Regions from separate parts of the Bradyrhizobium sp. CCGB12 genome, predicted to be linked through region 2. Evidence: riboswitches for the same ligand, from Rfam matches in the RefSeq annotation. Region 2 holds a riboswitch; the other holds the start of a gene.
The links. Region 2 has a riboswitch for cobalamin ahead of metE (5-methyltetrahydropteroyltriglutamate--homocysteine S-methyltransferase). Riboswitches for the same ligand answer to the same signal wherever they lie in the genome.

Region 1: linked by a shared signal. The riboswitch ahead of NLM27_RS18720 (energy-coupling factor ABC transporter permease) and the one ahead of metE (5-methyltetrahydropteroyltriglutamate--homocysteine S-methyltransferase) in region 2 are both predicted to bind cobalamin.

What each region holds. Positions count from the first base shown of each region.
Region 1 covers NZ_JANADO010000001.1:3,951,659-3,966,143, forward strand. The annotation lists gene NLM27_RS18705 (histidine phosphatase family protein) at 1-106, shown strand, start outside; gene cobT (nicotinate-nucleotide--dimethylbenzimidazole phosphoribosyltransferase) at 113-1,165, opposite strand; gene cobF (precorrin-6A synthase (deacetylating)) at 1,176-1,925, opposite strand; gene NLM27_RS18720 (energy-coupling factor ABC transporter permease) at 1,967-2,644, opposite strand; cobalamin riboswitch at 2,681-2,901, opposite strand; gene cobA (uroporphyrinogen-III C-methyltransferase) at 2,947-3,678, opposite strand; gene NLM27_RS18730 (cobyrinate a,c-diamide synthase) at 3,675-4,985, opposite strand; gene cobM (precorrin-4 C(11)-methyltransferase) at 4,985-5,767, opposite strand; gene NLM27_RS18740 (cobalamin biosynthesis protein) at 5,764-6,132, opposite strand; gene cbiE (precorrin-6y C5,15-methyltransferase (decarboxylating) subunit CbiE) at 6,129-7,310, opposite strand; gene NLM27_RS18750 (cobalt-precorrin-6A reductase) at 7,321-8,067, shown strand; gene cobJ (precorrin-3B C(17)-methyltransferase) at 8,043-8,777, opposite strand; gene NLM27_RS18760 (precorrin-2 C(20)-methyltransferase) at 8,774-9,505, opposite strand; gene NLM27_RS18765 (precorrin-8X methylmutase) at 9,508-10,137, opposite strand; gene cobG (precorrin-3B synthase) at 10,137-11,300, opposite strand; gene cobN (cobaltochelatase subunit CobN) at 11,297-14,485, opposite strand, start outside.
Region 2 covers NZ_JANADO010000001.1:5,487,330-5,501,955, forward strand. The annotation lists gene NLM27_RS25385 (FkbM family methyltransferase) at 794-1,441, opposite strand; cobalamin riboswitch at 5,887-6,079, shown strand; gene metE (5-methyltetrahydropteroyltriglutamate--homocysteine S-methyltransferase) at 6,182-8,506, shown strand; gene NLM27_RS44040 (transposase) at 8,938-9,345, shown strand; gene NLM27_RS44045 (transposase) at 9,251-9,550, shown strand; gene NLM27_RS25405 (SDR family oxidoreductase) at 10,107-10,886, shown strand; gene nifA (nif-specific transcriptional activator NifA) at 11,063-12,886, shown strand; partial or broken gene NLM27_RS25415 (electron transfer flavoprotein subunit beta/FixA family protein) at 13,542-14,378, shown strand.

The DNA of each region.
Region 1 (14,485 bases), 1.5 Mb from region 2:
ACCGCAAGGGGCCTTGCGCTTCGTGATCGATCCGCTGTCGCTGACCCGGATCGACCGGCTCGCGAGCGGCTGGCGCGTCGTGTCGGTCAATCAGCGCGCGGCTTGATGCGTATCAGGCCGGCCGGTCCGGCACATTGGCCTGCGCGAAGGTTGCCATGCCGTTGTGGAGGCTGCAGGCGAGGCGCACCAGCGGCAATGCGATCGCGGCGCCCGATCCCTCGCCGAGCCTGAGATCGAGGCTGATCAACGGCTGCACGTTCAGCGCACGCAGCACCAGCCGATGCCCCTGCTCTGCCGATTGATGCGACGGCAACAGGAACGGCCGGCACGAGGGATTGAGACGTACGGCTACGAGCGCTGCGACCGACACGATGAAGCCATCGATCAATACGGGGATGCGGCGCTGTGCGGCCGCAATGATGGCGCCTGAGATCGCCGCGATCTCCAAACCGCCGATGGCACACAGGATCTGCTCCGGCGTCGCTCCCGCAACGCCATGCCGCGCGATTGCAGCATCAATCACGCGCGCCTTATGCACGCGGCCGGCCGCGTCGATGCCGGTACCGCTGCCCGCGATCTCCTCGGCGTTGATGCCGAGCAGGCTTGCTGCAATCGCCGCCGCCGTCGTGGTGTTGCCGATGCCCATCTCTCCGAAGATCAGGAGATCGGGCTGATGGGCCTCCGCGCGCGCGACGGCGCGCCGACCGGTTTCGAAGGCGAATGCCAACTCGGCAGGTGTGAGCGCGGCTTCGACGCTGAAATCGCGCGTGCCACGACGCGGCTTGTCGGTAACGACGCCCGCCATCTCCGCCTCGGCCAGCGTACCGGCATCGACGACTTCGAGGTTCGAGCTAAGCTCACGCGCCAGCACCGAGATCGCAGCACCGCCCGAGGCAAAATTCGCCATCATCGCGATGGTCACGGCTTGCGGATAGGCCGACACGCCCTGCGCGACGATGCCGTGATCACCGGCGAACACGATGATCGGCACGCGCGCGGCGCGGGGCTGCTCCGTCGCCTGCAGGCCCGCAAGCTCGATGGCGAGCTGCTCGAGCCGGCCGAGAGCGCCGGTCGGCTTGGTCAATTGCGCCTGCCGCCCGATCGCTGCCTCGCGATGATGCGCGGAGATCTCAGGGCATTTCTGGGTGACCCATTCGGGGAGCATGCTGCCTCGCTTACATCAGGCGCTTGAGAATGTAGCTGTCCATGATCCAGCCATGCCGCTCGCGCGCCTCTTGCCGCAGGGCGACGATGCGCGGGCCGACTTCGGCGAGCGGACCAGACATGATGATCTGATCGGGCATGCCGAGATAGGCGCCCCACCAGATGTGGAGCCCGGCCGGATCGAGCGACTGGAACGCCGCGCCGCCGTCGAGCATCACCACCACGGTGTCGACGCCCTGCGGCCAGCCGCCTTCGCGCAGGCGGCGGCCTGTCGTGACCAGGAACGGCTCGCCGATGTCGTTGAGCGGCAGCGCATGCGCCGCGCACAACGCCTGGATCGAGGTGATCCCGGGCACGACCTCTATATCAGGCAACGGATTGAGCCGCCGTGCGATGCGCAGCGAGGAATCGTAAAGCGATGGATCGCCCCAGATCAACAGCGCGACCTTGCCGTTACCTTCGAGATGATTCGCGATCGTTTGCGACCAGGTCGCGGCCACGGCATCGTGCCAATCGTCCACGCCCTTGCGGTAATCCGTCTCGCCCGCATCGCGCACGGGAAGATCGAACTCGGCGATCCGCGTGCTCGCGCTGGTGAGCACGTCCGCGCAGATCGTTCGCCGCAGATCCGCAAGATCGGATTTCGCCGTCCCCTTGCGGGGGATCAGGACGAGATCGGCGGCGTTGATGGCACGGATCGCGGCGCGCGTGAGCTGCCCGGGATCGCCGCAACCGATGCCTATCAGGGAGAGCGTGAGCATCGCGAGCGCGAAGGACGGCCGCACCGTCCTTCGCTGGTCTCTTATGCCGCGTTGTGCAGGCGCGGCGTGACGAGGCCGGGCGCGGTGACACCGCGCAGCGATTTCGCCAGCGCCAGCACCGCGAGATCGGCGAGCGGCTCGATCACGATCACCAGCGCATAGGACGCGGCGAACGTCGCGATGTTGGCGAGGTTCGTCATAGCAAAGCCGGAGCCATAGAGCGCCCAGAACGCCACCCAGGCGATCACGCCGGCCTGGTAGGTCGTCGAAAGCGCCAAAGCCTGACGATACCTCAAATCGACATAGGCGGTGTTGCGCGGAATGATCCGCGTGGCGATCGCCTGGATCGCGAATAGCGGCACCAGCAGCGTCGTGACGTTCATGCCATATTGCGGGATGTCGGCGGGCTCGAAGAACACGCCCTGAAGCAGCAGGCCGAACGCAAGGCCGAGGGCCGCCGGCGCCGCACCGAACAACAGGAATAGCGTCGAACCGAGAATGAAGTGCACTTCGGAGACGCCGACCGGGAAGTGCGGCAGGATCTCGAAGAACACGAACACGAGGGCCGTGGTAGCCAGCGTCCGCACGGCGAGCGAGCCGATGCCCTGCTCGCGCACGGTCTCGACCGCAAGCTTGAGCGCAACGCCGCCTGCGGCGATGCCGGTTGCGTAACTCAGCACGAGCTTGGCGCCCGTCACGATTCCGGGTTCGATATGCATGGCTCAGATCCTTCCTGCCGTCACACCCGACGGCCTTGGCCTCAAAACGTGCAGGGCCGGTCTCCTGGCTCGCGGTTCACTGGGGATCTCCGGCCTTCCCGTGCCTTGCGGCCCAGTGGCGGTTCGGAGCCCCTCACCGCTTACAGTCGCGGGGGCGGCTGGGGTTTTGGGCGCCGCAACTGGGTCCGCCCATCCCCATTCCCGATTATGCTCCGGCGCTTTGCGCCGCGTCGAGCACCATGCCTCTCCTGTGTGCCTCTTTCGCCAGCCGGGCGTCAAGGGGCGAAGGGCGACCGCGGCCATCATGACGGATAATCCCCCGCCAGCGCCCCGAACAGGATGACGGCGGCCGTAGAAGCGGCGCCGCCGCGCGCAAGCTGCTCGGCGAGTTCGGCAATGGTGGTACGGACCAGCCGCTCGTCGGAACGGCCGAGAGATTCCGCGAACAGCGCCGGCGTATCAGCGGCGAGGCCATGTTCGATTAATTTCGCGGCAAGCGCCGGAAAGGTGCGCCGGCCCATATAGACCACGGTCGTTGCCTCCGGGTCCGCCAGCGCCGCCCAATTCAGGTTTGGCGGCAGTTCGCCGGTAACGTCGGCTCCTGTCACGAACTGCACCCGCCGCGAGGTGTGGCGCCGGGTCAGGGGAATGCCGGCTTGCGCGGCGGCAACGCAGGCCGAGGTGACGCCGGGAATGATCTCGTAGCCGATGCCGGCCTCCCGCAGCGTCTCCAGTTCCTCCTCGAGCCGGCCGAAAATGCCGGCATCGCCGGACTTGAGGCGCACCAGACGCGCACCTGTCGCGGCATAGTCGACCAAAAGGCGGTTCACGTGGTGTTGCTTGGTCGAGGGCCGCCCTGCCCGTTTGCCCACTGCGACGAGATTGGCGCCGGGCCGGGCGAGGTCAAGAATCGCGCCGGAGGCAAGGTCGTCATAGAGCACGACGTCGGCCTCGCGCAGCCGCGCAGCCCCCTTCACCGTGAGCAGCTCTGGATCGCCGGGGCCGGCGGAGATGAAAGTGACGAAGCCGCTCACCGGTCCTCCGCGATCAGATGGAAGAACGTGCCGGTGGCGTGGCCCCGTCGCGAGCCGGTCTCGGCGATGACCGCGCCGGTTGCGTCGTGCACGACCGCCAGCGGCGTATCGGGCTGCGCGAGGATGGTCGAATAATGAAACTCGTGGCCACGCAGCCGCGCGCCGACCTGATGCCCCGGGATCGGCGCGGCCAATTCGGCAAGACGATAGCCCAGATGCATGCGGCGCTTGGCAAAGCTGGTCTCCAGACCGAGCAGCCCCGCCATCTCATGGCTGATACCGTCGGCGTCGGTCAAAGCAGCACCCAGCACCATATAGCCCCCGCATTCGCCATGCACGGGCCGCGTCTCGGCAAAAGCACGCAGGCCGCTGCGGAAGCGTGCATTGGCCGCGATCTTGCCGGCATGAAGCTCGGGATAGCCGCCGGGCAGCCAGCAGACGTCAGCGCTTGCGTCGGGCGCTTCATCGGCCAGCGGCGAGAACGGCAAGATCTCGGCGCCGGCCCCCCGCCAGGCTTCCAGCATATGCGGATAGACGAAGGAGAACGCGGCATCGCGGGCCAGCGCGATGCGCTGGCCGGGCGGCATCACGTTGAGACCATTCGCGGCAGGCTGCGGCGACCAGCTTGCAGCGAAGCGCAGCACCGCATCGAGATCGACATGCTCGGCGACGAAGCGCGCGGCCTCGTCGATCAGCTTGCCGATCTCCGCCTGCTCCTCGGCCTGCACCAGGCCGAGATGCCGCTTCGGCAGGCTGATCTCGGCGTGGCGCGGCAGTGCGCCGAACACGGCAATGCCGGCATCATCAAGCGCACGCCGCACGAGATCCTCGTGACGCGGGCTAGCGACGCGATTGAGCACGACGCCGGCAAGGCGCACCCCGGCGCGATAATCGCGCAAGCCCGCGGCAATCGCGGCCGCCGTCTGCGCCTGTCCCGAGGGATCGATCACCAGCACCACCGGCCAACCCAGCATCTCCGCGATGTCGGCGGTGGCGCCGGTGCCGGAGACACCGCGCGCGGCGACGCCGTCGAACAGACCCATCGAGCCCTCGGCCAGCACGACGTCGGCATCCGCGCCGCGGCTGACGAGATGCGCGATGCCCCCGCGGTCCATCGCCCAGCTATCGACATTGACGGACGCGCGTCCCGTGGCCGCGGCGTGAAAAGCGGGATCGATATAGTCGGGGCCGCTCTTGAAGCACTGCACGTTCAATCCGCGATTGCGCCAGGCGCGCGCGAGCGCCAGCGTCAGCGTTGTCTTGCCGACGCCAGAGGCAGGTGCGGAGATGACGAGGCCGGCCGCCATCACGACACCTCCGGAAAGCGCGGCTCGGTGCCGACAGGCCGATAGCGGCGGTCATAGTCGGCGGCATAGAGGCGGCTCTCGTCGAAATCCGCAGCGCCAAGCGTCTTGCCGACCAGGATCAGCGCCGTGCGCTCCATCTCGCTCCCCACGGCGGCATCGAGCGTGCCGAGGGTCGCGCGGACGATGCGCTGGTCCGGCCAGCTCGCGCGCCAGACGATCGCAACCGGGCAGTCCGCGCCATAATGCGGCGTGAGCTCGGCGACGACCTTGTCGAGCAGATGGATGGACAGATGGATCGCGAGCACTGCGCCGGTGGCGGCGAAGGCAGCGAGCTTCTCGCCTTCAGGCATCGCGCTGGCGCGACCTGGTGTGCGTGTCAGCACCACGGTTTGGACGAGGCCGGGCAGCGTCAGCTCGGTTTCCAGCGCGGCCGCAGCAGCAGCGAAAGATGGCACGCCCGGCGTCACGGTGTAGGGAATGCCGAGCGCGCGCAGGCGACGAAGCTGCTCGCCCATCGCCGACCAGACCGAGAGATCGCCGGAATGCAGCCGCGCGACATCCTTGCCTTCCGCATGCGCGGCGGCGATCTCCGTGATGATCTCGTCGAGCGACATCGGTGCAGTGTTGACGATGCGCGCCCCTCGCGGGCAATGCGCCAGCACGCCCTCCGGCACCAGCGATCCCGCATAGAGGCAGACCGGAGAAGCCGCGATCAGGTCGCGTCCGCGCAGTGTCAGCAAATCGGGAGCACCGGGTCCGGCGCCGATGAAATGCACCGTCATGTGCCGTCTCCTTCGGCGATCGCCGCAGTCGCGGTGCGATCCTGCGAGACCACCCGTGTCGCAATCAGCCGCGCGCGAGGGCCGGCCGCCGCGAGCGCCGCGGCCTCGGCAACCGAGCCGGTGGCGAACTTTTCCGTGACGAGCTTGGACTGCGTCGGCGTGTCGATGCCGGCCAGCAAATTCGCCGGGACCGCCTTGATCGGCAGGCCGCATTCGCGCGCGAGCTGCTTTAGCGCTTCGGCGTCGGCCTTGTCGCTGACGGTCGCCACCGCCGCAAGGCCGTCGGTGCCGCCGGCGGCCAGAAGCGCCTCGCGCAATGAGGCCAGCGTTGCATCTTTTCTGAATCCGAGCCCGGCAACCTTCATCGGACCGCACTCCATTGCACCACAGGCCGTGCCGCTTCCCAGGACCTGTAGCGGCCGAGCGGAGCGGCATGCGCGATCTCCACCCGCATCAGCTCACCGCCGTGACGCTGGTGCAGCTCGCCGAGCAGCGCTTCCGTCTCCAACGTGACTGCATGGGCGACCAACCGCGCACCCGGCGCGAGTTGCGACCAGACGGTATCGAACATCGCGTGATCGAGACCGCCACCAATGAAGACAGCGTCCGGCGCGTCCAGTGCAGCCAGAGCGCCGGGCGCCCGCCCCGTGACGATACTGATCCGATGCGTCAATCCGAACGCGGCGGCATTGCTGCGAATGTTCGCGACACGATCCTCGCGCGCTTCGATCGCAATGGCTGTCCCGCCGCACAGCGCCCACTCGACCGAGATCGCCCCCGAGCCCGCGCCGATGTCCCACAACCGTTCGCCGGGTCGGGGCGCCAGCGCCGAGAGCGCGAGCGCGCGCACCGGCCGCTTGGTGATCTGACCGTCGTGGACGAAGGAATCGTCCAAAAGTCCCGAACTGCGGGGCATGCCCTGCCCGCCCTTCGCCTCGACGGCTACTGCAATCAGGTTTCCAGCGAGGTCGTCCGCAAAGCCATCGGCACGATGTTCCCTGATGCTTTCGCGTGGCCCGCCGAGCGCCGCCAGAGTCCAGAAGTTCGAGGCTCCCCATCCATGCTCGCTCATCCATTTTGCGAGATCACTGGCCGCCTTCCCGTCGCGCACCAGGCAAATGATGCGCGCGCCCGGTGCAAGGTGCGGCACGAGACGCTCGAACGGCGCAGCGTGGAGGCCAAGGCAGGCAACGGCTTCGAGGCGCCAGCCCAGCCGCGCGGCCGCAAGCGAAAATGTCGACGGCGCCGAATGCGCGATCCACTCGCTTGTCTCGAGCTTCTCGGCAAGGATAGCTCCGGCGCCGTACCAGAAGGGATCGCCAGAGGCGAGCACCGCTGTTGGCCGGCCACGGCAGCTCAGCACGATATCCGCGTCGAACGGCACCGGCCACGGACGGCCGCGACCGCCGACCTCCGCAAGCGCCAGATGACGTTCGCCGCCGAAGACGGTTTCTGCCTTGGCAAGCGCCTTTCGACTTGCCTCCGATAGCCCCGCAAGGCCATCTTCCCCGATACCGATGATGGTCAGCCAGGGATCAGCCAAGGAATCATCCATGATTCGCGCCCTCATTCTGGGCGGAACTGCCGATGCGAGCCTGCTCGCCGCGGAGATCGCGCGCGCCGGCATCGATGCCGTCTATTCCTATGGTGGCCGTACCCGCACGCCGGCCGATCAGCCGCTGCCGACCCGCATCGGCGGTTTTGGTGGCGTGAGCGGGCTTGCCGATTATTTCAGGCGCGAAGGCATCACGCATGTGATCGACGCGACCCATCCCTTCGCGACGGAGATGAGCCGTAACGCGGTCGAAGCGTGCGCGGAAACCGGCGTGCCGCTGATGGCGCTGGAGCGCTCGGCTTGGGTGAAAGCGCCCGGCGACAACTGGATCGAAATTCCTGACGTCAACGCCGCGGTCGCCGCGCTGCCCAAGTCGCCCGCAAAAGTGTTCCTCGCCATCGGCCGCCAGCATATCGCGCCGTTCGCGAGCCGGCCGGAACACGCCTATACGCTGCGCTTCGTCGATCCGCCCGAAAAGCCCCTGCCCTTCACGGCCGATGTGATCGTGTCGCGCGGACCGTTCACGCTCGAAGGTGAGCTTGAGATGATGCGCACGCGCAGCATCGCATGGATTGTCGCCCGCAATTCCGGCGGTGACGGCGCACGCGCCAAGATCGATGCGGCCCGTATGCTCAGCCTGCCCGTGATCATGATTGCGCGGCCAAGACTGCCCGAACGGCTGCGAGTCGAGAGCGTCGCTGAAGTGCTGCAGTGGCTCTGTCATCGCGCCCGCCTCGGCGCATAGACCCAGCGGCCGACGCGGCGCGTCTGCGAATTGCCGACGATGACTAGCGTGCGCATGTCGGCCATTTCGGGTGTCGCTTCGTTCAGCGTGACGGTCTCGATCCGCTCATCCGAGCCGCTGATCGCGCGCGCGAAGATCACGAGACGCTCGCCGCAGCCGGCCTCCCGGAGCACGGCGAGCGCGCGGCCAAATCCCTCCGGCCGGCTCGCCGAGCGCGGATTGTACAGCGCGATGGCAAAATCGGCTTCCGCGGCGAGTCGCAGCCGCTTCTCGATCACCGTCCAGGGCTTGAGATTGTCGGAGAGGTTGATCGCGCAGAAATCATGGCCGAGCGGCGCGCCGGCGCGGGCAGCCGCCGCCAGCATCGCGGTGACGCCGGGCAGCACGCGGATCGGCAGTTCCTGCCATTGCGGCGCCTGCTCCAGCGCCTCGAACACGGCCGAGGCCATCGCGAACACGCCGGGGTCGCCGGAGGAAACGACCACGACCTGCCCGCCTTCGGCGGCGAGCCGCAAGGCTTCGCTCGCGCGATGAAGCTCTTCGCGATTATCAGAGGGATGCAGGGTGAGCCCGGCTCGCGGCGGCACCCGCGCGACATACGGCGCGTAGCCCAAGATGTCGGTCGCAGACGCGAGCGCGGCGGAGACTTCCGGCGTCACCAGCGCGTCGCTGCCCGGCCCGAGGCCTGCGATGGTCAGCGTGCCCGTCATTCGGCCGCGCCCGGATGCCGGCCCTTGCCGTGCACGAGCACGATCGCGAAGTAAGGACAATCGGCGGCATCGATCTCGGCGAGCCGCGCGACGCGTTCGCCCGGCATGGTGCCACGCTCGACCAACCAGGCATCGTCCAGTCGGCCTGCGGCAGCGAGCGCGCGGCGCACCTTTGCGAGATTGCGGCCGGTCTTCATGACGACGAGCGCATCGGAATCGCGCATGCGCCGTTCGAGCTCGTCTTCGGCCAGCGTCCCCATCAGCACCGTCGTGACGTCGTCGCCGAGCGCGATCGGCTGGCCGACGCCGTTCCAGCAACCGACCATGCCGGGAATGCCCGCGATCACCTCGATCTCGACGCGGCCTTGCAGGCGCGTGTGCAGATGCATGAAGGAGCCGTAGAAATAGGGATCGCCCTCGCACAGCACGACGACGTCGACCGCGCGCGAAAGCCGCGCCAGGCGCTCGGCCCATTCGTCGTAGAAACCGGCAAGCAGCTGAACGTATTCGGGGCTGTCGAAAGCGATCTCCGTGGTAACAGGATATTCCATCGGATATTCGGTGACATCAGGTGCCAGCATGCCCTCGACGATGCGGCGCGCCTGCCCCGGCCTGCCCTTCTTGCGGAAATAGGCGACGTGCTGTGCCCCGCGCACCGTGCGGTCGGCGCGCACGCTCATCAAATCAGGATCGCCGGGGCCGAGACCGCAGCAGATGATGCGCCCCATGACTATTCGCTCCGGCTCGCCAGCGCGTTCACGGCAGCAACCGTGATCGCGGAGCCGCCGAGGCGGCCTTCGACCGTCAGCGCCGGCACCGGCGGATCGGCCATCAGCGCGGCCTTGGATTCGGCAGCTCCGACGAAGCCGACGGGACAGCCGATGATGGCGGCCGGCCGCGGACAGTCGCGGTCCTCCAGCATGTTGAGCAGATGAAACAGCGCGGTCGGCGCATTGCCGATTGCGACGATCGCGCCACCCAGATGCGGTCGCCACAGCTCCAGCGCCGCGGCCGAGCGCGTGTTGCGCATGGATTGCGCGAGCGCGGGAACGGCGGCGTCACTGAGCGTGCAGATCACGGCGTTGGCCGCGGGCAATCTCGCGCGCGTAATTCCCTCCGAGACCATGCGCGCGTCGCACAGGATCGGCGCGCCCTTCTTCAAGGCCGCACGCGCGGCAGTCGCCATGCCCTCTGTGAAGCGGATATGCGCCTCGAGGCCCACCATGCCGGCGGCATGGATCATCCGCACGACGACCTGCTCTTCGTCCGGCGTGAAGCGCGCAAGATCGGCCTCGGCCCGGATGGTGGCGAAGGACTGCCGATAGATCGCCGCGCCGTCGGTCTCGTAAGTGTGCGGCATCAGTGCCCTCCCACCAGAATGGAGGGATCGCTGATGATGTCGGCGCCGTTCAGGCCGCGCAGGGCAGGCTCGTCGTGCGTCGAGCCGCCGCGGACGAGATCGAATCCGACGCGAGTCGCAACCAGCGTCACCGCAGCGGCGCCGGAATGCGCACAGCCCTTGGCGCAGCCGGAGACGTGAAGTCGCGTATCGGGCGCGATGCGCGGCGCGAGCGCAGCGGCGAGCGCGCGGGTGTCGGCATGCGCCTCGCGGCACCGCGGGGCGCCGCTGCAGGCGATGACACGCAGCGCCGGATCGTGGGGCTCGGTGATGAGACCTGCGGCGCTCGGCATCGCACGCTTGCCCTCGCTCAGAACCATCCGCCACGGCGTCATCCGCAGCGCATGACCGCAGCTGGAAAACTGATGCAGCGTCGAGTGCAACATCTGCCCGAACGCGACACCGACCATGGCACCTTGCGGATAATGTCCGGGCCGCAACGCGGCCATCACGGGGGCCGGCTCGGTCTCGCCGCGCAAGGTTCCGGGCAATGCCGCGCCGGAAGCGATGTGGGTCGCCATGCGCCCTCGCCCGCCCGTGATGCCGCCGGACGCGATGAACCAGCCTGCAAGCGCAAGCGCCGTGCTCACGGCCCCGCCACGCCCAGCGGAACGGCCGAGCCTCGCACCATCGGCGCGCACCAGGAGCCGGCCAGTGCGATCGCGTTCAATCCGCACATCGGCGGAATCGCCCGCCAGCACGCGCGACCTCCCGTCATCGATGGCGAAGCCGAATTTTGTGGGGAGCTCGAGCCTGCTGTCGGCAAGCGCCTCTTCGAGCTCGGCGGCGAGCGCTTGCGTCTCATCGCCGGGGCTCCAGAACGGCGTCACCAGGATGTTGCGGCGAGCTTCCGTCTCCGGGTCGGGATCGAGCAGTCCCAACCGCGCGAGGCCGTCGAGCAACGGCCGGTGGCTCTGATCGCTGACACCCCTGATCTGGAGATTGGCGCGGCTCGTGACGTCGATCAGGCCATTGCCGAAGCGTTCGGCAAGCTCCGCAAGGCCAGCAATCTGCGCTGCCTCGAGCCGCCCCCCGAACGGGCGCACGCGAACCACGAGCCCGTCGCCCGATTGCATCGGCCGCAGCGCGCCGGGACACCAGCCCTTGACCGCGGAAGCGCTCATGATGCCTCCCGCAACGCAGCCGCGATCGAATTGCGGCGCGTTCGCCAGAGCGAGGCCTCATGCAGGCGCGTGAAGCAGGTCTCCATCGCGGCGAGCGCCGCCGGATTCTCGCGCGCCATGAAGGCGCGGATGTCGTCATTGCCGAGCGTCGCATCGTAGTAGAGGTCGAACAGATGCGGCGGCACGGCGCTGGCAAGATGCGCAAAGGCGGCCATGTGCTCGAGCGTCGCAGTGATCTCGGCCACCCCGCGAAAACCGTGGCGCAGCATGCCCGCGATCCAGGCCGGATTGGCCGCGCGCGCCCGGACGACGCGCGAGATTTCCTCGGTCAACGTGCGCGCGTGCGGCTGGTCGGGGCGCGTCGTGTCGAGGTGATAGAGCGCCGGCCCTGCCGCCCCGAGATGCGCCGCTGCGGCCGCAACACCGGCTTCATGCGCGGCATAGTCGGCGGCGAGCAGCAGATCGGTTTCCGGCAGGTCCTGCACATGGACGAAAGCGTCAGCGGACGCGAGCCGCTGTTCGATGCCGGCGCGATCCGGCTGCAGTGCGCCATCCGCGGAAAATGCCCAGGACGACGCCGACAGCCAGGCTTCCCCGGCGGCATCACGCGTCTCGGGCGTGAAGGCATCCGGGATCGCCGACAGGCCGACGCCGTATTGTCCGGGCCGCGGCGCGAATACGCGCGAGGTGCGATGACGATAGGGATTGTCGTCGCTCTCGTCCTCGCGGCTCGCGAGCGCCTCGGCTGCAGCTTCGAACAATTGCGCAAGGCCGGAGAAGACATCGCGGAACAGACCCGAGACGCGCAGCGTGACGTCGATGCGGGGGCGGCCGAGCTCGGCCGGCGCGATGATGTCGTAGCCGGTGACGCGGCCGGAGGCGTGATCCCAGCGCGGCGCAAGGCCGGCGAGATGCAGCGCCATCGCGAATTCCTCGCCCGCAGTACGCATCGTCGCCGAGCCCCAGAGGTCGACGACGAGGCCCTTCGGCCAATCGCCGTGATCCTGCAAATGACGGCGGAGCAGCTCTTCGGCGAGCTTGATGCCCTGCGCATGCGCCGATGGCGTCGGCACCGCGCGCGGATCGACGGCGAAGAGATTGCGCCCCGTGGGCAGCACGTCCTGGCGGCCGCGATAGGGCGAGCCGGACGGCCCCGGCGCAATGCGCTGGCCCGCGAGCGCGGCGCGCAGAGCATCGCGCTCCGCCTCGCCGCAGGCTCCGCGGCCGAACACGTGCAGGCCGTCACCGAACTGGCTCTCCTTGAGATCGCAGACGAAGCGGTCGATCCGCGGGATCGCTTCGGCCGGAGCCGCCGATGCATCGAGGCCAAGATCATCTTCCAACCCGGCCGTACGCGCCTCGTCGCGGATCGCGGCGATCAGGCGCTGACGGCGGGCGGGATCGAGACCATCGGCCGTCGAGTATTCGTCGAGCAGGCGTTCAAGCCGGCGCAGGCCCTCCGGCACCGCCGAATTTTCCAGCGGTGGCGGCAGGTGACCGATCGTAACGGCGCCGATACGTCGCTTGGCCTGCGCGGCCTCGCCGGGATCGTTGACGATGAAAGGATAGATGACGGGGAGAACGCCGATCAGCACCTCCGGCCAACAGGCGGATGACAGCGCCACGGATTTTCCGGGCAGCCATTCCAGCGTGCCATGCGCGCCCATGTGCACGACGGCATCGCTGCCCTGCCCCTGGAGCCAGAGATAGAACGCGACATAGCCATGGCGCGGCGTGCGGGCGAGATCGTGATAATCGGCATCGCGCGCGGACGTATCGCCGCGCTCCGGCTGGACCGCGATGATCGAGCGGCCGCATCGGATCGCAGCGAAATGAAACGCGCCGTCGCCGCAGGTCGGATCATCCTCCGGCGCCCCCCAGGCTTGCGCGAGATCGTCTTGCAGAACTAGCGGAAGGCGCGAGAGCGCCGCGCGATAATCGGCAACGCTCCAGCTCAAACTCTGCTTCAGCAGCGCTTCACCGAGCGCATCGACCGGCGCAATGTCGAAGCCGACCGCCGCGAGATCGGACACCAGTGCTTCGACCGATGCCAGCGCGTCGAGCCCAACCGCATGCGCGATCTGGTGCGGCCGGCCCGGATAGTTCGATAGCACGATCGCCAGCCGTTTCTCGGCAACCGGCGTCTCCGCAAGGCGACGCCAGGCCGCGACGCGCGCCACGACAGCCTTTACGCGCTCCTCATCAGGCCGGTGCGCCAGATGCGAGAATTGCAGATCCGGATCGCGCTCGGCTGCCGACTTGAAGCTAATGACACCCGTAAATACGCGGCCGTCGACTTCGGGCAGCACCACATGCATCGCGAGATCACCGGGCGACAGGCCGCGGAGCGACTCCGCCCAATCCTCGCGCCGCGCCGTCGAAAGCGCGACCTGAAATACCGGACAGGACGCGGCATCGAACGGCGTCGTGCCATCGTCGCCCACGGCAGAGAACGCCGTCGCATTGACGATCGCCGCCGCAGGATTTTGCGCGAGATGCGCGCGCAACCAATCGGCGACGCCCGCAGCTTTCAGCGAGGTGACGAAGACGCCATAGGCGTCAAAGCCGCGCTCGCGCAGCGAGGCGATCAAGGCATCAACCGGCCCCGTATCCGCGGAGGTGAGATAGGAGCGATAGAACGTCACAAGCGCGAGCGGCTTGCCCTCACCCGCCGACGGCGCCGCAATGACACCACGTGCGGGATCATAGAATCCCATCTCGGGCACATTCATCTCGCCGACGACCGGGCCGGCATAGAGACCCGAGGCCAGCGCGAGCTGCGCAATCGCCGCCTGCGCCGCGACCGGACCACCGGTGTCGCAGAGCACCTTGAGCCGGCGCAGTGTCGAGACCGGCAAGGTCGAGTACGCATCGAGCCGCGTGTCATCGCGGCCGTCCGCCGGCAGCACGGCGACTACGATGTTGCGGTCTTTGGCGAGTTGTTGAAGTGCAGCCAACCCGTACGGCCAGTAGGACTCACCGCCGATCAGGCGCACCAGAATGCCGCGCGCCTGCGACAGCGTGCGTTCGATATAGGTGTCGACCGAAAGCGGATGACGCAGTTCCGCGAGATTGGCGAGCCGCAGCGACGGCAGGCTGTCGCGGCCACGACGCCAGCCGGCCGCGAAGGCGGCCAGGTCGGAATCCGAATACGAGAGCACCACGAGATCGGCCGGGTCCTGGCC
Region 2 (14,626 bases):
ATGGCGTTGGACGGAACTCGAAAGCATATGACGCAAAAACTGAAAATCCTCAGCGAAGCATGCCATGCCCTGACGCTAAGGAGTAGTCTGCGCGGCGCCAGACACGCGAGCGAATACTGACCAAGTTGCCCGCCTTGTCGCGTGTGCCGATTGCGAAGGCTATTCTCGTCTTCAGCAGCGATGGAGGCGATACCAAATTTAAGTCGAATGTCGATTTGGCATTAGAATTTGCGGCACCTCCTGACCGCAAATAAGCCGTTGGCAGCCCTCTCTTTGCCGACGCTTGGTGCGATGTGTAGCAGCATCGCTCCGTTCCAGACTGACTTTAGCCCGGCCTCAGAAAATGAGGCCGGGCCTTTTTTGCTTACTGGCGGTACGATGCTTCCTATGTCGACGCCGCAACTGCTCTCCAGGTTGGGCTTACAGCGGCGAGTTCGCGAAAGGGTCGCTCCGCTTCGTTGGCTTACGGCGCCGCAAAAGACTCCCGCAAGAGTTAAAGGACGCAGCTGAGCAGCCCGGCTATTGCCAGCTTGGCTGTACCACCCATCCCTTCGCCCTCAGCAGTAAACCGCCAGGGGAGCGCATCATCGAACCTCTGTCGGAGCAGTCTAGCAAGCCCGCGCAAGGGCTATCACCATGGCTGGAGCGGGTCGTCATTGTTCCGCGCAACGTTTCACTAGCACGATAAAGCCGCCATCAGAGAAGGCAGCCTCAAGCAAGTTTCAGCCCTTCTGTCACGCCTCGAGACGTTAGAGGACGAAACTTCTGCACCAATTCAGAGATGGAATTTCGCTCAAAAACGCTTATTCTTGAGCAAGACGTCGCCCTCAACTTCGCGTGGATAGTGAGTCGCCACTTCGAAGAGAGGTAATAGATCGAGAATGGCTCGCAAGGACAACTGCCCTTCGTAGAGCTCCCGGTCGCTGTATTCCGTGTAGAGGAAGCGCGTGTTGCTCAACGTCTGCGTCCCTCCAGCGATGACATCAGACTCGGCTCCTTGCACATCCATCCAGATCAAATCAATATTGTGCAGCCCGGCTTCGCTGCACCAGTCGTCCAGCCTTCGCGTTTCAACTGAGATGGGGTTGTCGAAGCGGACCCAATCATATTCAGTGAGATGGTTTTTGGGTCGGCGAATTGAGCCAGAGAGGTCCCATTCTTTTGCATCTCCTTCTCCATTACTTGGATGGAAATCCACCTTCCCATTTCGATGGCTGACCGCGATTTCGAAGAGATTGACCTTGTCGAGATACGGACCCATGTTCTTCTTGAATCGAGCGCTCGCTCGGGGATCCGGCTCAAAGCAGTATAGTTGGGCGCCTGAACACAGTTCGAGAAACTGTTTCGCGTCCGTTCCATCGTTGCAACCGATGTCCAGGATAACCGGATTTGGCTTCTGAAGCAGCGAAAGGATATGCTGATGTTCGTCGACTTTTTCCATTGGCGCGGTGATCCACTGAAGCTTCCCTCTTCTAAAGCGGAATCACACGCGATGCGCCACGATGCAACGCATATCAACGTATATAGTCTATATCAACGTATATGATCGCAATGTCGGCCTGACAGCCCAGCATGGTCCTTGTAGCTACGTCACCTGTTTTCGAGAAGCCAAGGTCGAGTTGCGCGCTGGCGATTTATCTATCGTGACATCAAGTCATTGACAGCACCGATTTCACGCGCCGGACAACCGCATTGACCAGAAGGCCTGTGCTCAGTACGACAAAGGCCATCATAACCTGCCCACCGGCGCGGATGCCGCGCAAGAAGGCGATTTGTTCCTACGGCCGCGCGGCGTTATCGACGATACCCGCCAGCGCGCAACTCAAATGGTCGATCCACCCCATCTATCCCGATCAAGGTCAATCACCGGCATGCTGAAGCCGCAGCTCGACAGGCATGATGTGTCAGTGGCGCGTGAACGTGAGGCCAGCCCAACCGCGGCCAATGCAATGCCACAATTGCAAGGCGACGTGCCGACTAATCGGCGACATCGAGCCAATCGACGCCTGCCTGTACTTCCATCAAAAGCGTTTGCTTTGCGTATGGATTGGCGGAGGTGTTACGCGAAGCAGAATTGCGCACTGGATTATCTCTCCAGCACATCACGATCGCGCCTGCATCTGTGCAAGCAAGATAGCTGCCTCGGAAGGTCCCAACCCAACGATGCCTACGAAGCCGGGTGGCGGCATCGGAATATCCCGATTAATGGGCTTCCAAAGATGCAGGCAGTACCGACTGTTATTCACGTATTGCGAATGGGGCGGATGCAGCTGCATCACACATTCCTCTTCGTCCCAAAACAGGTCCTTAACGAAACACATCTCGTCCCAATTTGGACAACGCCGTGGCGTCGAGACGGAGACATGCTCCCAGCCTGGGCGGACCAGTGCGGTGATGTTGAGCTTACAGCCACAGGGCCCTTGCACAAGAAAATGGCCACAAGGACCTGATCCAGGAGCACTCGCAAGTCGGCCAGATCGTATGCGCCCCGTCTCAAGCTTTTCTATGATCTGCGATCGCACACTCGCTCCTTTGGTCGGCGCATATCGTTGAATCCCGCATAGATGACGTTATTCGCCATCTTACCAAGAGGCTCCGGCTGCGCCTCAGCCCCAAACTCAGGCACTATCGCCCGGGATACCGACGCATCTTAAACCACCAGCTAAGAGTGGTTGATGTCGATCATCACCCACTCCAATGACGTCTATCGAACTCTGATGGCTTCTCTCCACATTCCACGAAGCCTCTCATCGTCACACCGAGACGGTGCTTGCACGTTTGCGCCACATCGCCTGCTGTCAGGTGCCAGTTGCTGCACGACAGCGTGAGCTTGATGGGGCTTTTGTCATACAATGAGCGTGACCGACGAGCGCCTACCGGTTCAGTAGTAGAGAGAGACGCTACATTATGTCGCTAACCATCCCTGGTCCATTCAAGACCTGGCAACGTAATTGGTAGCAACGGAACTCCTATCTGGTCCCCTCACCCAGTTTGGTCGCAAACACGATGATAGCTCATCGATCGTGCCTCCCAATGTAAGTTGGTCGTTCGAATGCCCTCGCTGCCCCCCCGAGCCTGAAACAGTGACAATAAGTCATCTGTGTGGCGCCACGAATATTTTACGCTTGGTGCCGACGAGCGCTTCCATCGTCTGTGCAGACAGTCACTAGCTCCTTGAAGATTTGCTCTGCCTTGACGCGAGACTTTCCAGGATAGGGAGGATCGCCTCAGCTTTAACTTCTTGTCCGACCGACTCGTCGCGACCCCGCGCAGTAACTCATGAGTCGCTCTGGAAACGCATCCCTCCAAGTTTATCGTCTCCGATCGCCAACCGTGTCCAGAGTAATGTGGCGCAAGATTGCGCGCAGATCAGTAGTAAAGCCGTTGGATTTCGGCACCGCGCTGCAGTGTGACAAGACCGCGCGTTGAGTATTCACAAGAAGTGTTTAACCGCAACTGATCGCTCTAATAGCCAACGCTCGGCCGGGTATAGCCGGCTGTTGATGCGTTCGCCCGGCCTCAGACTGTAACTTGCTTGGCATGCTCAAATTGAGCGCGGCTATATCTTTGAGGGGCAATACTGCAACTGGCCCGATTCTCGCAGGAGCGTCGACTAACCTGTCGAGTGTGATTGAGTTCGAACGTTGACTTATCCTGCAGCGATCGCCGATGCACGACGCAAGCGTCACTTACCGATATATCCGAGGCGGCAGTGGCGATCTCTACGGCCCCACAACACGGTCCATTTCATTCTGGCGTGGAGCTCCCAACTACAGGTGAACGACTGGCGATGACCCTTCAATTTCACCGAGCCGTCGAGCACCTGGAAGTATGGAGCGCAACTGGCCGTAGTTTCTCATTTGTGATCACCTATGCGACCCCGACCGGCCCCGGCTTTCACGGACGTTCCGGCTATGTGGCGTCGTGGCGACCGCTTGGCGATAGCCGTGGCGCCATAAAAATCGGTGGTTCGCCCTTCCGAACGTTCGCCACGGCTGAGGGGGCTTGCAATAGGATGCTCGAATACCTGACGGGGGACAACTGATGTGATGCTGAACAAGTGCGCCGTGCTACGGAGCCTTGACCAAGAATGTCCTGCAGCCTTTGGCGCTCGAGGACACCTTCCTGGAATGTCTCACCAGCAGACTTCTCGCCCAGCCGCCATCAAGCTGCGAGAACATCCTTAAACATTGCCGCATTGCTTGAGCGCCTTTCGGCCGATAGCTCCCAGCGAATGAGGAGAAGCTAAGCCGTGCAGGCATACTTCTGTTTGAAAGGACGCCTTCTCGTGTCGGTGATGTCCGGCTTAGGACGTCTATGTCGATAACCCGACAATGGCGTAGCTAAATCACTCTGCCGGCCGGCTCAGACGCCGCTTTTCTCAGCGCTGTGACGTTCTTCGCATGGCATGCCGATTGCCGATGATGACCGTAGCCGCCAATGCGACGCAGGTCTCGCTGGAGCCAACTCAGCAGCATATGTCGCCATGGCTCTTGATCAGTGTAGGAAGAACGCTGCCCCATGAGACAACCGACGCTCAAACGCAACACCGCCTATTGCAGATCACATGGCAATGATTCGCGACCGAGGAGGGTTTGGAACTACGGGCTGATTGCAGCGCTCCTTTTTAATGCGCTGCTCTGGGCTGGGATATGGCGGGCAGTCGCGATGCTCTTTCACTGAAATGCTCTTCAAAACTTGCAGCCCGGATGTCCGTGAAGCTGCCAAACTGCTAGCGGCCTCAAGGCCCGAGTTGGTCGACGCGCCGCTTTTCCGGATGCCAAGGCTTCACGCCTCTTGGAAGAAGGTGCGTACGTAGCCAGCAAACGGTCGATTAAGCGACTGGTTCACCATCCAATTCCGGTCGGAGGGCACAAACCGAGGGCGCGACCAGCTAGCGGCGGAAGTCTGATCACCGGTCAGTTCCGCGGTCGTGAGCCAGGGCGCCAACCTCGCCGTCGTCGGCGACCCGCTCGAGGCTCTGTCGGGAAGCTGCGGAGCACTAGAACTCTGGGCTTAGGTCTGGCTCGCGCCACTTCATGCACGCTACCAGTTTTGGGCGGCCGCACTAGCACGTCATACTCTTTGGCGAACTTGAACAGCCACTCTCGATCTTCGCTCCCAACAAAGATGCCATCAGTTCGCGTTGCTTCCGCACGGCCGCGCCAATGATCGCGATTTACAACTTACTCTTTATGGCGCTGTGCATGCAACAAATGCGACGCCGGTGCTCCGTACCTTTACATAATCTGGTTTGCCGCAACGCGACTCCGTCCGAGATGCGCTCGGCGCAAACACTCTCCCTCGTAGTGATCGCAACATTCCGTCGCGTTCTGATCAAATGCTATGTGTACTTCGCGACGCTCTCGATAGCATCACGGCTTTTCGACACGAGATCGCCACAACGCCCTGCCCCCAGTCCGACAGAGCGCGCCAGGCTTCATTGCCGTTCCGTCAAAGTGAGATGAAATCGCCCAGCAGGCACATGCCGCCTCAGATTCGCGCCGGAACGCTCTTTTAAAAGGTCCTCCACGGCTTCGTCGGATAAGCCGCGTCGCGACGCCCCGAATTGATCGAGACTCCGAAGTCGAAGACCAGACGCCTCTGCCTGCGCACCCACTGTTTCCGATGACCACACTTCGCGACCATGATCTGGCGGTCGCCAGCAGCCAGCCGATGGCAAACGGTACCGGAGACGTGTGAAGCCCGCGCGCGCACAAATGGTCGGCAGATATTTACAATCCACTCGGGCGGACGTCACGAGGCTTGGCCATGCGTTGCGGCTCGGATCAGATGTCTCCCCATTTGGCGTGTGTCCAATCGGCCAGGAGGATGCGGCCGCGATGTTGAAGGGTTGACGAAACGATTGTTTTGCAGGAAGTTGATTCCGTCCGAGGTTCTCTGGGTCTCGCTTGATCCGGAGCTAAGAGGGAAGCCGGTGTGATGCCGGCGCTGCCCCCGCAACTGTAAGCGGCGAGCCGCTGTCCAATATTGTCACTGAGGCCGGTTGGCTTCGGGAAGGCCGGACAGCAGCGATGATCCGCGAGCCAGGAGACCTGCCCCGGCAACGATTTCGTCCACGGGCGGGGTGTCCCGGTGGTGCGTCAAGCAGTTGCCACTGCGGCGGCCTGTACCTGCGCGCATCCACCTTCGCCTCGCCTCCAAACATGGGGTTGAAGCGATGTCCAACATTTCAGTTCGCGTTGCAACGCTGGGTATGCCGCGCATCGGTCCGCGCCGCGAACTCAAATTCGCGGTTGAGAGCTACTGGGCCGGTAAGTCAAGCGAAGCGCAGCTCTTGGAGGCTGCGGCCGGACTTCGTCTCGCCAACTGGGCCCGGCAAAAGTCGCTCGGCGCGACCGTCATTCCTTCGAACGACTTCTCGCTCTATGACCATGTGCTCGATACCAGCGTGATGGTCGGCGCGATTCCCGACGTTTACGGTTGGGTGGCAGGGCCGGTGTCACTCAAGACCTACTTCGCCATGGCGCGCGGCGCAGAAGAATATGCAGATCGTGGGCATGCCGATCATCGACACGGCGCGGCAGCGCAGGAAATGACAAAGTGGTTCGACACCAACTACCATTACATGGTCCCGGAACTTCGCAAGGACCAAACCTTCAAGCTTTCCTCGCGTAAGCCGATTGAGGAATACGAGGAGGCAAAGAGCCTTGGATACCAGACGCGCTCCGTGCTGGTTGGACCCGTCACCTTCCTGAAACTCGGCAAGAGCGCAGATCCAGCGTTCAATCCACTGTTGCTGCTGGACCAGCTTCTACCGGTCTATGTCGATGTCCTTCGTGAACTAGCCGCGCGAGGTGCGGAATGGGTTCAGCTCGACGAGCCCTGCCTAGTCCTTGACCTAGACGAAGCATCACGCGGCTCATTGCGGCGGGCATATACCCATTTCGCAAAGCAGGTACCCGGCCTCAAAATCATGCTGGCTACCTATTTCGGGAGCCTCGGCGACAATCTCGATACAGCCTTGGCCTTGCCCGTGGCTGGCGTTCACGTCGACCTGGTTCGGGGCTCAGATCAGTTGAGCCTCATCGCCGCCATAGCCCGGAGCGATCTCGTTCTCTCACTTGGAGTCATTGATGGGCGAAATGTCTGGCGCTCCAATCTGCCGGACTTGTTCAACAAGCTGGCGCCCACTATCGCAAAGCTGGGTCATGACCGCGTCGAGATCGCTCCTTCATGTTCGCTGCTTCATGTCCCAGTCGACCTGGAGCTCGAAAGCGATCTCGATTTCGATGTAAAGAGTTGGCTGTCGTTCTCGGTCCAGAAAATCAAGGAACTGGCCACATTGGGAAGTGCGCTCGCCGGCAATCATGCCCATGTATCTCGCCGCCTTGCGGCTTCCAAACGGGCGGCCGTGGCTCGCGAGAAGTCGTCTAAGATTCACAACGCCGATGTCACCCGACGTATGACGACGATTGGCCAAACAATGCGTCGCCGCGACAGGCCGTACGCTGAGCGTGTCGAGCTTCAGCGCGCGCGATTCGCCTTCCCAGCGTACCCAACGACGACGATTGGATCATTCCCGCAGACTGCGGAGATTCGTCGTGCCCGTGCGTCCCACGCGCAGGGAACGTTGAGTGACGCGCAGTACGAGCAGTTTCTCAAAGCGGAAACGGCGCGTGCAGTGAGATGGCAGGACGACATAGGGCTCGATGTGCTCGTGCATGGCGAGTTCGAGCGAAATGACATGGTGCAGTATTTCGGTGAGAAGCTATCGGGCTTCGCCTTCACGAAACACGGCTGGGTTCAGTCCTATGGCTCACGCTACGTCCGTCCGCCGATTCTGTTTGGAGACGTCTCCCGTCCGAGGCCGATGACGGTCGACTGGTGGCGCTATGCGCAGTCGATGACCGAGAAGCCGGTGAAGGCAATGTTAACTGGGCCGGTGACCATTCTGAACTGGTCGTTTGTTCGTGATGATATCCCCCGGAGCAAGGCTTGCGTACAGATCGCGCTCGCGATCCGGGACGAGGTGGCCGACCTTCAGAACGCCGGAGCAAAAATCATTCAGATAGACGAGGCGGCGTTGCGTGAAGGATTGCCGCTGCGCAAGTCACAGTGGAAAAGCTATCTCGATTGGGCCGTAGACAGCTTTCGCATTTGCTCTTCAGTCGTTGCAGACGAAACGCAGATTCATACTCATATGTGTTATTCCGAATTTAACGACATCATTGATGCTATCGCGGATATGGATGCCGACGTCATTTCGATCGAGACGTCGCGATCGAAGATGGAACTGCTGGACGCCTTCAGGAGCTACAAGTACCCAAATCAGATCGGTCCGGGCGTCTATGACATCCATTCGCCGCGCGTTCCTGATACGGCCGAGATGAAACACCTCCTGACGCTCGCGCGCCAACAGCTCTCCGACTCTCAACTATGGATTAATCCCGATTGCGGCCTGAAAACCCGAAAGTGGGAGGAAGTGCGTCCGGCCTTGGTTAACATGGTCGCAGCTGCCCGGGAGCTACGAGCGGCAACCTGATCTCTGCGGATCGAACTTTACCCTTCCGTTCACGAGAAAAACCCGGCGCTTCGCGATCATTAGACCGACTGAAAAGCACTACGCCTTCACGTGAACGGGATCTTGTCACGGGGCGGACATCGAGCTCCTTCCGCGGCGTGCGGTAGGACGGCGGTCGACGCTGGTCTCGCACTACAAATGCCGCGGCACACCAGAGGCGCGAACTCGGCGACGGCAATTCCTCGCTGGCGCCGATTTTGACGAACACGCGACGCTCGTCATTGAGGGTGACCGTCGGATCATAGCTAGCCGGCTGCGCATCACTGGCAACGATGCTCCCGCCTAGGGCCGATCGACATTCAGGATTCCCAATCGGTTGATAGCTGATTCATAGAGCACCGTGATTCGACACGGTGCGGATGATGGAGGCGATATGAGCTGACCAAGGCGCAATGGGCGAGGATTTCGCCGCTTCTGCCTGGGGAAGCTGGCGATCGAGACGGTCAGCTGCGGAGAACCGTCCGTTCGTCAACGGATGTTTGTGGGTTTTGCGGTCGGGCGCCCACTGGTGCGACCTGCCGGAGCGGTACGGCAAGTGGAGAACGGTGCATCAGCGCTTCAACCGCTGGTGCCATGCTGGTGTCTGGGAGCGCGTGTTCTCTGCTCTGTCCCCCGGTCATGACAACCAGTATCTGATGATCGACAGCACCATCGTTCGTGCCCATCAGCAGGCGACGAGCGGAAAAGGGGGCCAAAGATCGGGCGCTGGGGCGCTCCCGAGGCGGACTGACCAAGATCCACATGCTGGCCGATGCGCTCGGCCATCCGCTGCGCTTCATCGTCACGGTTGGACAGGTTAATAACATCACCCAGGCGCCCGCACTGCTCGATGGCCAGAGCGGCGATGCCGTGCTCGCCGACAAAGACTATGACTGCAACGCCCTGCGCGCGACCATCGCGGAGAGCGGCGCCACGGCGGTGATCCCATCAAGCCGCACCCGCAGGATCATCATTCCGCGCGACGCCGACGCCTACAAACAGCCCAACTGTTTGATTGCGTCATGATGCATGATGCGCCAAGTGCCTATGCTTGATCGGCCAGGCAGAACGGACATGGTGTCCAACGCAAATCGTAGATGAACCTAACGTACGAGGCGGGTTACGTCTGATTTGCGATCGTTCAAGCGCGGGCTGGGCTTCCCGGAAGGCGTTCTGAGAGTATTCTTGCAGCGTCAATGAGGCGCATCGCTGTGGATCGGCCTCAATTAGGCGGGGGCCAATTCGATCAGGATCATGACGCGGCTCATCGTCTGTCCGCACGCCCAGAGTCTTCAGGATTCTATTAGCCGTTGCGGATCGTGTGAACCCTGAACAGGAGGCCGACCACATGCGCAGGTCCTCTAATTGGCCTTGTAATGAACATGCGTTGTTGTCAGAAAGCATACGCGCAATGTTTGAAAGCTGCGAAACTGTCTCCGGACCTGCCGCTGGATCGCTCACCCCACTTGGACCGCCCGCTTCGTTGGTGTGGCCCAAATCCTGCAACGGTTTCTCGGGCGAGGCGAGAGGATAGGAGGCGCGGTTGAGTCTTGATCTACTAAATGGCGATGCGGCGTCGGACGTGGACATCCCGCTTTCAGGCGTTGAAGCCGGTTCCCAGCGGGGAGAACGGAGGACGCTGTTGCTGACTGGGGCGACGCGTGGCATTGGTCACGCTACCGCAAAGCTGTTTTCGGAAGCTGGCTGGCGCATCATATCTTGCGCGCGCCAGCCATTTGATGACGAGCGGTGCCCATGGGACTCACGACCGGGCGACCATATCCAGGTGGATCTCAGTAACCATCGCATGCTGCCGCGTGCAATTGCCGAGGTGAAGAAGCGCCTCGCAGGTGGACCCTTACACGCATTAATCAACAATGCCGGCGTTTCGCCAAAAGGGCAGAATGGCGCGCGGTTGACGTCGTTGACGACGTCACTCGAAACCTGGATGAAGGTGTTTCACCTTAACATGGTGGCTCCGATCCTGCTTGCGCAGGGGTTTTTTGACGAGCTAAAAGCCGCATCAGGATCAATTGTCAATGTGACCTCAATCGCAGGCTCGAGGGTGCACCCGTTTGCTGGCAGTGCCTACGCGACTTCGAAGGCGGCGCTCGCCTGTCTGACACGTGAAATGGCGCATGATTACGCTCCGCATGGAATACGCGTGAACGCAATCGCGCCGGGAGAAATCAAGACGGACATGTTGTCACCAGAAACGGAAGCGCGTCTCTTGCCGAGCATCCCATTGAGCCGGTTGGGCAACACCGAAGAGGTCGCGAAGGTTCTCTTCTTCCTATGCTCGGATGCTGCGAGTTATGTCACGGGCACCGAGGTGCCGATCAACGGAGGCCAACATCTATAGTTGGTTATGACAATCCGCAGTTGGGGCCCTATCAACCTGACTCCTGTCTCACTCGCGTCAGGGCCCGGGTAACTCCGCCACAAGAACAAGAAACGGTGCCGTAAGCGCCGTTATGCAATGAAAACCTGCTATTCTTCTATGTCATCTCGTCAATATGGCGCTTAGAGCGAGACGACATGCAACACGAATCTCGTAAAACCGAACAAGGTGCCAGGGAGGGCGATCTTGACAAGGAAGACCTCCTTATGCTGCATGTTGTTTCCGCACGCGAAAGACTTCACTCGGAATCGGAGGCGGCCCCACGGGTGTTCATAGAGCCGTTGCGCGAGAGTGCGCTGACCGGCATCCTTGAAATTACGAAAGTAATTACGTCCCCATGCGACCTAGAGGTCACATTGGCGAACGTCGTCGACCTTCTGCAATCGTTTGTGCACATGCGACACGGCATCGTCTCGCTCTTCGACGATGATGGAATGCCGGACATTACCGTCGGCCCCGGCTGGAGCGAGGGCAGTGACGAGCGTTACCGGATGCGTCTACCGCTCAAGGCAATTGACCAGATCGTGGCGACGGACAGCCCGCTCATTGCCGAAAATGTAGCAATTGAGCCCGCCTTTACTGCCGCGGAAATGGATATGCTCGGCGCGTCGAATGATGTCGTAGTGTCGTTCATCGGCGTTCCCATTCGCATTGATGCGAAAGTCGCTGGCACGCTAACTATCGATCGCGTCGTCGACCACAGGTCGAGTGTTCGACTCGATCATGACGTGCGGCTTCTGACCATGATCGCCAATCTGATTGGCCAGACCATCAAGCTGCATCGCCTGTTGACGTTTGACCGCAACCGGCGGATGGCTGAGAAGGACACGCAGGAAAAGCAATCAGTCGAGCTCAAGCAGCCTGCGAGGGAGCGGAAGACAGTTCGGATCCCGGGGATCATTGGTGATAGCCCGCCATTGCGCGCCATGTTGGAGAAGATCGCTGTGGTCTCCAAATCGAACAGCTCAGTGTTGCTGCGCGGCGAATCAGGCACCGGCAAGGAGCTGGTTGCAAAAGCCATTCACGAGCTGTCATCACGCGCAAAGAGGCCCTTTATAAAGCTGAATTGCGCTGCGCTCTCCGAGACGGTTCTGGAATCGGAGTTGTTCGGTCATGAGAAGGGTGCCTTCACCGGCGCCTTCAGCTCGCGCAAGGGGCGCTTCGAACTGGCTGACAAAGGAACTCTCTTTCTCGATGAAATCGGAGAAATATCGCCCTCGTTTCAGGCGAAGTTGCTGCGCGTCTTGCAAGAACAGGAGTTCGAGCGTGTTGGTAGCAACCAAACAATCAAGGTCGACGTTCGTGTAATTGCCGCGACGAACAAGAACCTTGAAGACGCTGTGGCACGAAATGAGTTCCGCGCCGACCTGTACTACCGCATTAGCGTGGTTCCCTTGCTGCTTCCGCCCTTGCGCGAAAGGCGGGATGATATTGCGCTGCTGGCTACTCAGTTTCTTAGAAGTTTCAACAGCGAAAATGGCCGTTCGTTGGCTTTCGATCCGAGTGCGGTTGAGACCCTGATGAACTGTGAATTTCCCGGCAATGTGCGCGAGCTTGAAAACTGTGTCCAACGGACGGCAACGTTGGCGCCCGGACCGTCAATCGTCAAAAGTGATTTTGCGTGCTGGCAAGGTCAGTGCCTTTCCTCGAAGCTATGGAAGAGCAAGCCGCACGAGACAGGACTTCTGCGGGGGCTGGATGTACCGCTGCCTGTTAATCCCTCCACAGAGGCGACTGACGCTGCCGATCCGGTGCCGCCCTACGGCGGCGCGCTGGCTCCGCTCACACCTGCCGGCGCAGCTCTCGCAGGTGGCCCGAGGATTGCCGATCGCGAGCGCGTCATTGCGGCAATGGAAAGGTCCGGCTGGGTACAGGCAAAGGCGGCGCGCCTGCTTGGATTGACGCCGCGTCAAATCGGGTACGCACTGAGAAAATACGGGATCGAGATCAAGCGCTTCTAAAGCAGTATCGCTAAGAATCAGAACAGCAGGACGCCGATGCGTGTCACCGGCGTCGGCGTAGCTAATCGCGGATGCGCCTCGAACTATGTCTATGGCCTGGCCAAGCTGGCACTCACCGGGAAGCGGACCGGCAAAACTTTGCAAGAACAGACGCCAGACATTGGGCTTCCGCCGAACCTGAATACGATCGACTGCAATGCAGTCCGCCGGCTTCACTGTCATCATGATCGACGACAGTACATTGCCTTAACTTACCGCGGTCAATCACAGACCTGCTGCCGCAAGAGAGAGACAATAGCTGCCCTAAGAGAGATCGATTTGTTTTCGATGCTGCGAACGAGATCTAATGTAAATCGGCCGGTAGCAGGAGCATGGACTTTGCTATCCTCGCTGCAGAAAATTCGATCCGCAGCCGGCAACCCAAGAAAAGCGTATCTGGTCTATACCATGCCGCTCTCAGGATCAGATCAACGACAACTCTAGCGCGCTGTCACACCCACGACAATGTCGGAGTTCTGTCGCCTGCCAAACGTCAGGATAGCATCACCAACGCCGTACCCAGCCCTTGTACCGGTCGGGTGCCTTTAGAACGCTGACGCCATGGTACGACACTTGCTGATAGCTTTGCCAACCGTTGCACCACATGGAGAAGAATATGCACATCGTCGTCTGCATCAAACAGGTTCCTGACTCCGCACAGATTCGTGTGCATCCGGTGACCAACACCATCATGCGTCAGGGCGTGCCGACGATCATCAATCCATACGATCTCTTCGCGCTCGAGGCAGCGCTGGAGCTGCGCGACAAGTTTGGCGGCGAGATAACAGTGCTTACAATGGGACCAATGTCGGCCGAAGACTCCTTACGTAAGGCGCTTACATTTGGAGCCGACCGAGCCGTTTTGCTCACCGACCGCTACTTCGCAGGCTCCGATACACTGGCAACAACCTATGCGTTGGCAGCCGCGATCCGAAAAGTCGCCGAGGAATATGGGCCGCCAGATCTCATCTTTACCGGCAAGCAAACCATCGACGGTGACACAGCGCAGGTGGGACCGGGCATCGCAAAGCGGCTTGGCATTCTGCAACTGACCTACGTCGCAAAGATTAGAGCGCTAGACCTTACCGCGCGCACGCTTAAAGCGGAACGGCGGGCTGAAGGCGGCGTCCAGGTTCTGCTCACTAGACTGCCGTGTCTTGTTACCATGCTCGAGGCCACCAACGAGATTCGCCGCGGCGGCATGGCGGATGCGCTGCGGGCCGCCCGCGCGCCAATCTTGAAATGGAACGCGCAGGACGCCGGCGTCGAGGATCTCTCCAAATGCGGTCTCAAAGGCTCACCGACAGTTGTCAAGCGGGTGTTCGCTCCCCCGGGGCGCACGGGGAGAGCGACGCTGGTGGAGGCTCCCGAGCAGCCGGCGCAAGCCTTGATCGAGGCGATTTTCGAGCATCAACCCAAGCTCGAAGCGGACCTTGCCGCACTGATCCGCGAGGAATCTAGAGCGTTCTGCGATGAACTGGGCGGCCACAGCACCCGCATTTCAGGTCGAACGCGGGCCGCAGCCCAAGCAGGCGATGCCAGTGCAAGCACGACGTAAACGCCCTCGGGCCGTCAGCGCTCCTGAGTAGCGACATGACGTTAGGCTGTCGATGTACATCGACGGTCGCCGGTAAGAAGACGCCAATTTGTCGGTCAAAGCGGGGGAAGACGCATTGTCCGAGCCCGTGTTACACGAAATCC